2 regions of the Pseudomonas sp. S3_B08 genome follow, and region 1 is predicted to be linked to the other one. Evidence: predicted binding sites of a transcription regulator. Region 1 holds the regulator's gene; the other holds the start of a gene.
The links. The regulator sigma-54, encoded in region 1, starts transcription at its own class of promoters, with help from an activator protein. The targets are predictions, from matches to a motif close to ANTGGCATNNANNTTGCTNT.

Region 1 (4,103 bases):
ATGTTGCTGGTGGTGACCCACGAAGTAATCCCGGAATCGCGCCGTCATGGGCATGACAAGCTGGCCAGTCTGGGCCTTCTGCTCGGGTTTTGTCTGATGATGGTGATGGATACGGCGTTGGGGTGAATGGAGGCGAGGAACAGTGTCCCCGCCTCAAGGATTATTCACCTTCGTCGAAATACCTTTCGATCAGATCGACCAATGCGTCCATGGCTTCCTGAGCCTGTTCGCCTTCGGTGCTTAAATGGATCTTGGTGCCTTTACCCGCCGCGAGCATCATCATAGCCATGATGCTCTTGCCGTCGACAGTCGTTTCAGGTGTGCGTCCCACTCGGATCGTGCAGTCTGGATACTGACCCGCCACGCCGACAAATTTGGCCGATGCCCGGGCATGCAGGCCCAGCTTATTGATGATTTCGATTTCACGAGCAGGCATCGCGGTGTAAATCCTTTAGGTGAGGTCGCGGTGGCGAACCTGGACGTTCTTCAGGGTTTTCTGCAGGGCCTGACCCAGACGTTCGGTCAGGTAGACGGAGCGGTGATGCCCGCCGGTGCAGCCAATGGCAATGGTGACGTAGGCGCGGTTGCTGGCGGCGAAGCGTGGCAGCCACTTGTTCAGGTAGGCGTAGATGTCCTGATACATTTCTTCGACATCCGGCTGCTGCGCCAGGTACTCGGCCACCGGTGCATCAAGGCCCGACTGAGCGCGCAGCTCCGGTTTCCAGTACGGATTGGGCAGGCAGCGCACGTCGAACACCAGGTCGGCGTCGACCGGCATGCCGCGCTTGAAGCCGAACGACTCGACCAGAAACGCCGTACCGGGCTCCGGTTGATTCAACAGGCGCAACTTGATGGTGTCGCGCAGTTGATACAGATTCAGACTGGTGGTGTTGATCTTCAGGTCGGCCAGATCGGCGATCGGACCGAGCAGGGCGGTTTCGTCGTGAATCGCCTCGGCCAGTGAGCGATTGGCGTTGCTCAGCGGGTGACGACGACGGGTCTCGGAAAAACGCTTGAGCAGGGTTTCTTCATCGGCGTCCAGGTACAGCACATCGCACTTGATATGCTTGGCACGCACGTCTTCGAGCAACTCAGGGAAACGTGACAGATGGCTGGGCAGGTTGCGCGCATCGATCGACACGGCGACCAGCGGCTGCGCCAGTTCCGTGTGAATCAGCGCCCGCTCGGCCAGTTCCGGCAGCAAACCGGCCGGCAGATTGTCGATGCAGTAGTAGCCGTTGTCCTCAAGGACATTCAGGGCGGTACTTTTACCCGAGCCCGAACGGCCACTGACAATGATCAAACGCATGATTAGTGCCCGTTCTGCTCGTCCAGTACGACCTGGTACAAGGCTTCATTGCTCGGAGCGCTGCGTAGCTTGTCGCGCACTTCCTTGCGGTCGAGCATGCTGGCGATCTGGCGCAACAACTCCAGATGCGCGTCGGTTGCGGCTTCCGGGACCAGCAATACGAACAACAGGTCCACCGGAGCGCCGTCGATGGCGTCGAAATCGATCGGGGCTTCGAGGTGCAGCAGGGCGCTCACTGGCCCCGCGCAGCCCTTGAGGCGGCAGTGGGGAATGGCGATGCCGTTGCCAAAACCGGTGGAGCCGAGTTTTTCACGGGCGATCAGCGCCTCGAAGACATCCTGCATCGCCAGATCCGGCACTTCGCGGTGGATCAGGTTGGCAATCTGTTCGAGGGCTTTTTTCTTGCTGCCGCCCGGCGCGTTCACTTGGGAACGGCCGGGGGTCAGGATGGTTTCAAGTCGGATCATGGATAGGGGTGTTAACGACCGGTCGCGCCCTGGAGGAGGCTCTGGGTCTTTTCCTTATGCTTTTTGAGTTGGCGATCCAGCTTGTCGGTAAGTGAGTCGATCGCAGCGTACATGTCGGTATCTTCTGCGTTGGCGACCACTTCACTGCCGGGAATATGCAAGGTGGCTTCGATCTTCTGTTTCAGCTTTTCGACGCACATCGTGACCTGCACGTTGGTGATCTTGTCGAAATGTCGCTCCAGTCGCTGGAGTTTTTCCTCGATGTAGGAACGCAGAGGTTGGGTCACTTCCAGTTGGTGTCCACTGATGTTGACTTGCATACAGCTTCTCCTTCGTTGCCAGTGCATAAAGCGGCAGGCCGAAAAGCCTGCCACTGGAACGCTGTAACGTGGCTTACATCAACCGCTTGCGTTCGCTCGAAGGCGCGATTCCGAGGGATTCGCGGTACTTGGCGACGGTGCGGCGAGCCACCTGAATGCCTTGTGCCTCCAGTAAACCAGCGATCTTGCTGTCACTCAACGGCTTTTTCTGATTTTCCGCAGCGACCAGTTTCTTGATGATCGCGCGGATCGCCGTGGACGAGCATTCGCCGCCTTCGGAGGTGCTGACGTGGCTGGAGAAAAAGTATTTCAGCTCATAAATACCGCGCGGGGTATGCATGAATTTTTGTGTGGTCACCCGGGAAATCGTCGATTCGTGCATGCCGACCGCTTCGGCGATGTCATGCAATACCAACGGCTTCATTGCTTCGTCGCCGTACTCGAGGAAGCCGCGCTGATGTTCGACGATCTGCGTGGCCACTTTCATCAGGGTTTCGTTGCGGCTCTGCAGGCTCTTGATGAACCAGCGGGCCTCCTGCAACTGGTTGCGCATGAAAGTGTTGTCGGCGCTGGTGTCGGCACGCTTCACAAAACCGGCGTACTGGGCGTTGACGCGCAGGCGAGGCACCGATTCCTGGTTCAGCTCGACCAGCCAGCGCTCGTTGTCCTTGCGCACGATCACGTCGGGAATGACGTATTCGGCTTCGGTCGACTCGATCTGTGAGCCGGGACGCGGATTGAGGCTCTGCACCAGTTCGATGACCTGGCGCAGCTCGTCTTCCTTGAGCTTCATGCGCCGCATCAACTGGCTGTAATCGCGGCTGCCGAGCAGGTCGATGTAATCGGCGACAAGCCGTTTGGCCTCGGTCAGCCACGGCGTCTTCGCGGGCAGCTGGCGCAATTGCAGCAGCAGGCATTCGCTGAGGTTGCGGGCGCCGATACCAGCGGGCTCGAATTGCTGGATGCGATGCAGGACGGCTTCGATTTCGTCGAGCTCGATGTCCAGTTCCGGATCGAACGCTTCAAGAATTTCTTCGAGTGTTTCGTCCAGATAGCCCTGATTGTTGATGCAGTCGATCAGGGTCACGGCGATCAGGCGATCGGTGTCGGACATCGGCGCCAGGTTCAGTTGCCAGAGCAGATGACTCTGCAGGCTCTCGCCGGCCGACGTGCGAGTGGTGAAATCCCACTCATCGTCATCGCTGCTCGGCAGGCTGCTGGCGCTGGTCTGGTAGACGTCTTCCCAGGCAGTATCCACTGGCAGTTCGTTGGGGATGCGCTCGTTCCAATCGCCATCCTCGAGGTTATCCACCGTCGGGGCGGTTTCCTGGTAGGAGGGTTCCTGGATTTCGGCGGGCTTCTGTTCGGCGTTGTCGGCCAGCGGATCGGCGTTGTCGAAGTCGTCGCCTTCTTCCTGGCGCTCGAGCATCGGATTGGATTCCAGAGCCTCCTGGATCTCCTGTTGCAGGTCCAGGGTCGACAATTGGAGCAGGCGGATGGCCTGTTGCAGCTGCGGTGTCATCGTCAGCTGCTGGCCCATTCTCAAGACTAGCGATGGTTTCATGGCAGGGGCTTAACACCTTATTCGCCGGCGCTTTGCGCCATCCACTACAGGGCGCCGAAGCGCCAAACTTAAGCAAATTATATGCCTGAAACTGAAGTGTTTGCCTAGAGCGCTGTAACAATTAAAGCGGATAAATGCGCCTTGAATCGATACAGCGCTGTCGCGCTTACAGGCGGAACTCGTGACCCAGATACACTTCCTTGACCAGATCGTTGGCCAGGATGGTCTCGGCATCGCCTTCAGCGATCAGTTGACCGTCGTTGACGATGTAAGCGGTTTCGCAAATATCCAGCGTCTCACGCACGTTGTGGTCGGTGATCAGCACGCCGATGCCCTTGGCCTTGAGGTGATGGATGATCTGCTTGATGTCGCCGACCGAGATCGGGTCGACACCGGCGAACGGTTCGTCGAGCAGTATGAATTTCGGTGCCGTCGCCAGGGCG
Region 2 (4,103 bases), 2.6 Mb from region 1:
GGGCAAGAAGCCGGAAGAAGAGTTCCTGATGATGATTTCCGACATCGAGATGCCGGAGATGGACGGGTACACCCTGACGGCGGAAATCCGCGGCGACGCACGCATGCAAAAGCTCCATATCATCCTGCATACTTCGTTGTCGGGGGTATTCAATCAGGCGATGGTGAAGAAAGTCGGTGCTGATGACTTTCTGGCCAAATTCCGTCCTGATGACCTCGCATCCCGGGTAGTCGACCGGATCAAAGCAGCAGATATCAGCTAGGGGCCTTCTGCCCCTGGCGGTCAACACGATTTAAGAGGCGGCATCATTGTCTACGGGTAATTTGGATTTCGAACAGTTCCGGGTCTTCCTGGAAAAAGCCTGTGGCATTCTGCTCGGTGAAAACAAGCAGTATCTGGTCTCGAGCCGTCTCAACAAACTGATGGAGCAGCAAGGCATCAAGTCCCTGGGTGAGCTGGTACAGCGCATCCAGACCCAGCCGCGCAGCGGTTTGCGCGAGCAGGTGGTCGATGCCATGACGACCAACGAAACCCTGTGGTTTCGCGACACCTATCCGTTTGAAGTCTTGAAGAACAAGGTACTGCCGGAAGCGATCAAGGCCAGCCCCAACCAGCGTCTGCGGATCTGGTCGGCGGCCTGCTCGTCGGGACAGGAACCGTACTCGCTGTCGATGTCGATCGACGAGTTCGAGCGCAGCAACCTGGGTCAGTTGAAGATGGGTGTGCAGATCGTTGCCACCGATCTGTCGGGCCTGATGCTCAACAACTGCAAGACCGGCGAGTACGACAGCCTGGCGATCGGTCGCGGTCTGTCGCCGGAACGCCTGCAACGCTACTTCGACCCGAAAGGGCCGGGGCGCTGGGTGGTCAAGGCGCCGATCAAGAGCCGGGTGGAATTCCGCTCGTTCAACCTGCTCGACAGCTATGCGGCGCTGGGCAAGTTCGACATCGTGTTCTGCCGCAACGTGCTGATCTACTTCTCTGCCGAAGTGAAGAAGGACATCCTGTTGCGCATTCACAGCACGTTGAAGCCGGGTGGGTACCTGTTCCTTGGCGCTTCGGAAGCGTTGAACGGATTGCCGGATCATTACCAGATGGTTCAGTGCAGCCCGGGGATTATTTACAAGGCGAAATAAGCGGTTTGCGCTGATACAAAAAACGGGAGGCCCGCAAAGGCCTGCCGTTTTTTTATGCCCGAATTATTTCCACGAACACCACGAACCCCCTGTGGGAGCGAGCCTGCTCGCGAAAGCGGTCTGTCCATAAGACAGTTGGCGCCTGACACGCCGCCTTCGCGAGCAGGCTCGCTCCCACAGGGATCTGCGCTGACCTGGCAAGGACGGCAAGCGGCAGAAAAGCGGCATCCGGCGGTAACCGGTTGCCGCTTTTCTGGCATTGCCGCTTAGCCTGTTCGGTGCAAAGCCCCGGAATACGGGGCTTTGTTCATTTGGCACGGCGCTTGCTAAAGCTCAAGTACGAAAAACCGGTCACCTGAAGGTTCCCGACATGAGCATCAGCTTCGACAAAGCGCTGGGCATTCACGAAAAGGCATTGGGCTTCCGCGCCCAGCGTGCCGAAGTGCTGGCCAACAACATCGCCAACGCCGACACCCCGAACTACAAAGCGCGGGATCTGGATTTCTCCAAAGTGCTCGAAGCACAGACCGAGAAGACCAAGACCGGCGGCCACTTTGCCCTGAACATGACCAACAGCCGGCACATCGAGGCTGAAGGGCTGGGCAACGGCGACGAGTCGCTGATGTATCGCACGCCGATGCAGCCTTCGATCGACCAGAACACCGTTGACGCTCAACTGGAACAGTCGAACTACGCGGAAAACGCCGTCGGCTTCCAGGCCAGCTTCACCTTGCTCAACAGCAAATTCAAAGGGCTGGTGTCAGCCCTGCGCGGAGAATAATCCATGTCCCTGTCCAGCGTTTTCAACATTGCCGGCAGCGGCATGAGCGCGCAGACCACGCGTCTGAACACCGTGGCTTCGAACATCGCCAACGCCGAAACCGTTTCGTCGAGCATCGACCAGACCTACCGCGCCCGTCATCCGGTGTTCGCCACCATGTTCCAGGGCGGCCAGGCCGGCGGCAGCAATTCGCTGTTCCAGAACCAGGACGCGGCCGGGCAGGGCGTGCAGGTACTCGGCGTTGTCGAAGACCAGAGCAACCTCGAAGCGCGCTACGAGCCGAACCATCCGGCTGCCGACGCCAAGGGCTACGTCTACTACCCGAACGTCAACGTGGTGGAAGAAATGGCTGACATGATTTCCGCGAGCCGCTCGTTCCAGACCAACGCGGAAATGATGAACACCGCCAAAACCATGATGCAGAAGGTACTGACCCTCGGTCAGTAATAAGGGGCGACTGCCATGAGCGTTACGGATACCACCAGCAGCCTGAGCATGAACGACATCCTGGCCAACTCGTCGAAGAAGGCCAGCAGCACGACGTCGGGCGGCATCGCTTCGGCGACCAACAGTGCCACCGGCGGCCAGGCGCTGGGCAAGGATGCTTTCCTGCAATTGCTGGTCACCCAGCTGAAAAACCAGAACCCGCTCGACCCGCAGGACAACAGCGCTTTCGTCGCGCAGTTGGCGCAGTTCAGCAGCCTTGAAGGCATCACCACGCTGAACTCCACCGTCAGCGGCCTTGCCGGCAACTACAACTCGTCGCAGGCGCTGCAAGCGTCGTCGCTGGTCGGTCGCAACGTGATCGTGCAGACCAACACCGCCCAGCTCGATGACCCGAGCAAAGGCCTGACCGGTTCGGTCACCGTGCCTTCGTCGATTGCTGGCGGCACCGTGACCATCACCGACAAGGACGGCAAGACCGTGCGCACCATCGACCTGGGCAGCCGCGCTGCCGGCGATGCCAGCTTCACTTGGGACGGCAAGGACACCGCCGGCACCGTGGTTCCGGTCGGCACTTACACGTTCAAGGCCAACGCACCGATCAACGGCACCGCGACCGACCTGGCGACTTACCTGCCAGCGACCGTCAACAGCGTGACGATCAGCCAGACCGGTGGCGAGCTGATGCTCAACCTGGCCGGCAAGGGCACCGTTGCCCTGTCCAAAGTACAAACCATTGGTATATAGAGCCGACTAACCCGGCACGAAGGAGTGGAACATGTCTTTTAACATCGGCCTTAGCGGTCTCTATGCCGCCAACAAACAACTCGACGTCACCGGCAACAACATCGCCAACGTCGCCACCGCCGGTTTCAAATCCTCGCGCGCAGAATTCGAAGACGTCTATTCGTCGACTCGTCTGGGCAGCGGCAGCAAAGTGATCGGCAACGGCGTGCGCCTGGCCAACGTTTCCCAGCAGTTCACCCAGGGTGACATCAACAACACTGGCAACGTGCTGGACATGGGCATCAACGGTTCCGGTTTCTTCACCATGAGCAACAACGGCTCGATCTCGTACACCCGTGCCGGTACGTTCAAGGTCGACAACGCCGGTTACATCACCAACACCGACTACACCTCGCGTCTGCAGGGTTACGGTGTGGATGCCAACGGCAAGATCATCAACGGCGTGTTGACCGATCTGAAGATCGACACTTCGAACCTGGCGCCGAAGTCGTCTTCTGCGGTGACCTCGAGCATCAACCTCAATTCGTCTTCGCCAGTGATCGTTGATACCGGCGCCAGCGCCGTCAAGTTTGATCCGTCGAAGCCTGAGACTTACACCAAGTCCTTCAGCACACCGATCTATGACACCCAGGGCAACGCCCACGTCATGGACCAGTACATGGTCAAGACTGGCGGGAACACCTGGAAGGTTTACACCCTGGTCGATGGCCGTAACCCGGACGCTACCGGCAGCAACCCTGTGACCACTGCGCCGGTTGCCTCGACATTGTCGTTCGACAGCTCCGGCAAGCTGGTTCAGGTGAGCACGCCTAACCCGGCGGATCCAGCCAACCCGATCATCAGCAGCGATCTGAAGATGACCGGCTGGGTGCCGGGCACTGTGACCAATGGCGTGTTTACGCCTAACGGCGCGGCAGCGAACCCGAATGGCGTGACCATCTCGATGGCCAACACCACTCAGTACAACGCTGATACCTCGCGTACGATCCCGACTC

Region 2: the regulator sigma-54 is predicted to act here: its motif matches at 1,447-1,466, upstream of flgB (flagellar basal body rod protein FlgB).

What each region holds. Positions count from the first base shown of each region.
Region 1 is NZ_CP162750.1:5,773,044-5,777,146, forward strand. Features, by position in the region: gene AB4N73_RS25910 (ZIP family metal transporter) at 1-126, shown strand, start outside; gene AB4N73_RS25915 (HPr family phosphocarrier protein) at 161-436, opposite strand; gene rapZ (RNase adapter RapZ) at 452-1,309, opposite strand; gene ptsN (PTS IIA-like nitrogen regulatory protein PtsN) at 1,312-1,776, opposite strand; gene hpf (ribosome hibernation-promoting factor, HPF/YfiA family) at 1,788-2,096, opposite strand; gene AB4N73_RS25935 (RNA polymerase factor sigma-54) at 2,170-3,660, opposite strand; gene lptB (LPS export ABC transporter ATP-binding protein) at 3,827-4,103, opposite strand, start outside.
Region 2 is NZ_CP162750.1:3,221,687-3,225,789, reverse strand. Features, by position in the region: gene AB4N73_RS14595 (chemotaxis protein CheV) at 1-262, shown strand, start outside; gene cheR (protein-glutamate O-methyltransferase CheR) at 309-1,136, shown strand; gene flgB (flagellar basal body rod protein FlgB) at 1,507-1,917, shown strand; gene flgC (flagellar basal body rod protein FlgC) at 1,921-2,364, shown strand; gene flgD (flagellar hook assembly protein FlgD) at 2,380-3,108, shown strand; gene flgE (flagellar hook protein FlgE) at 3,140-4,103, shown strand, end outside.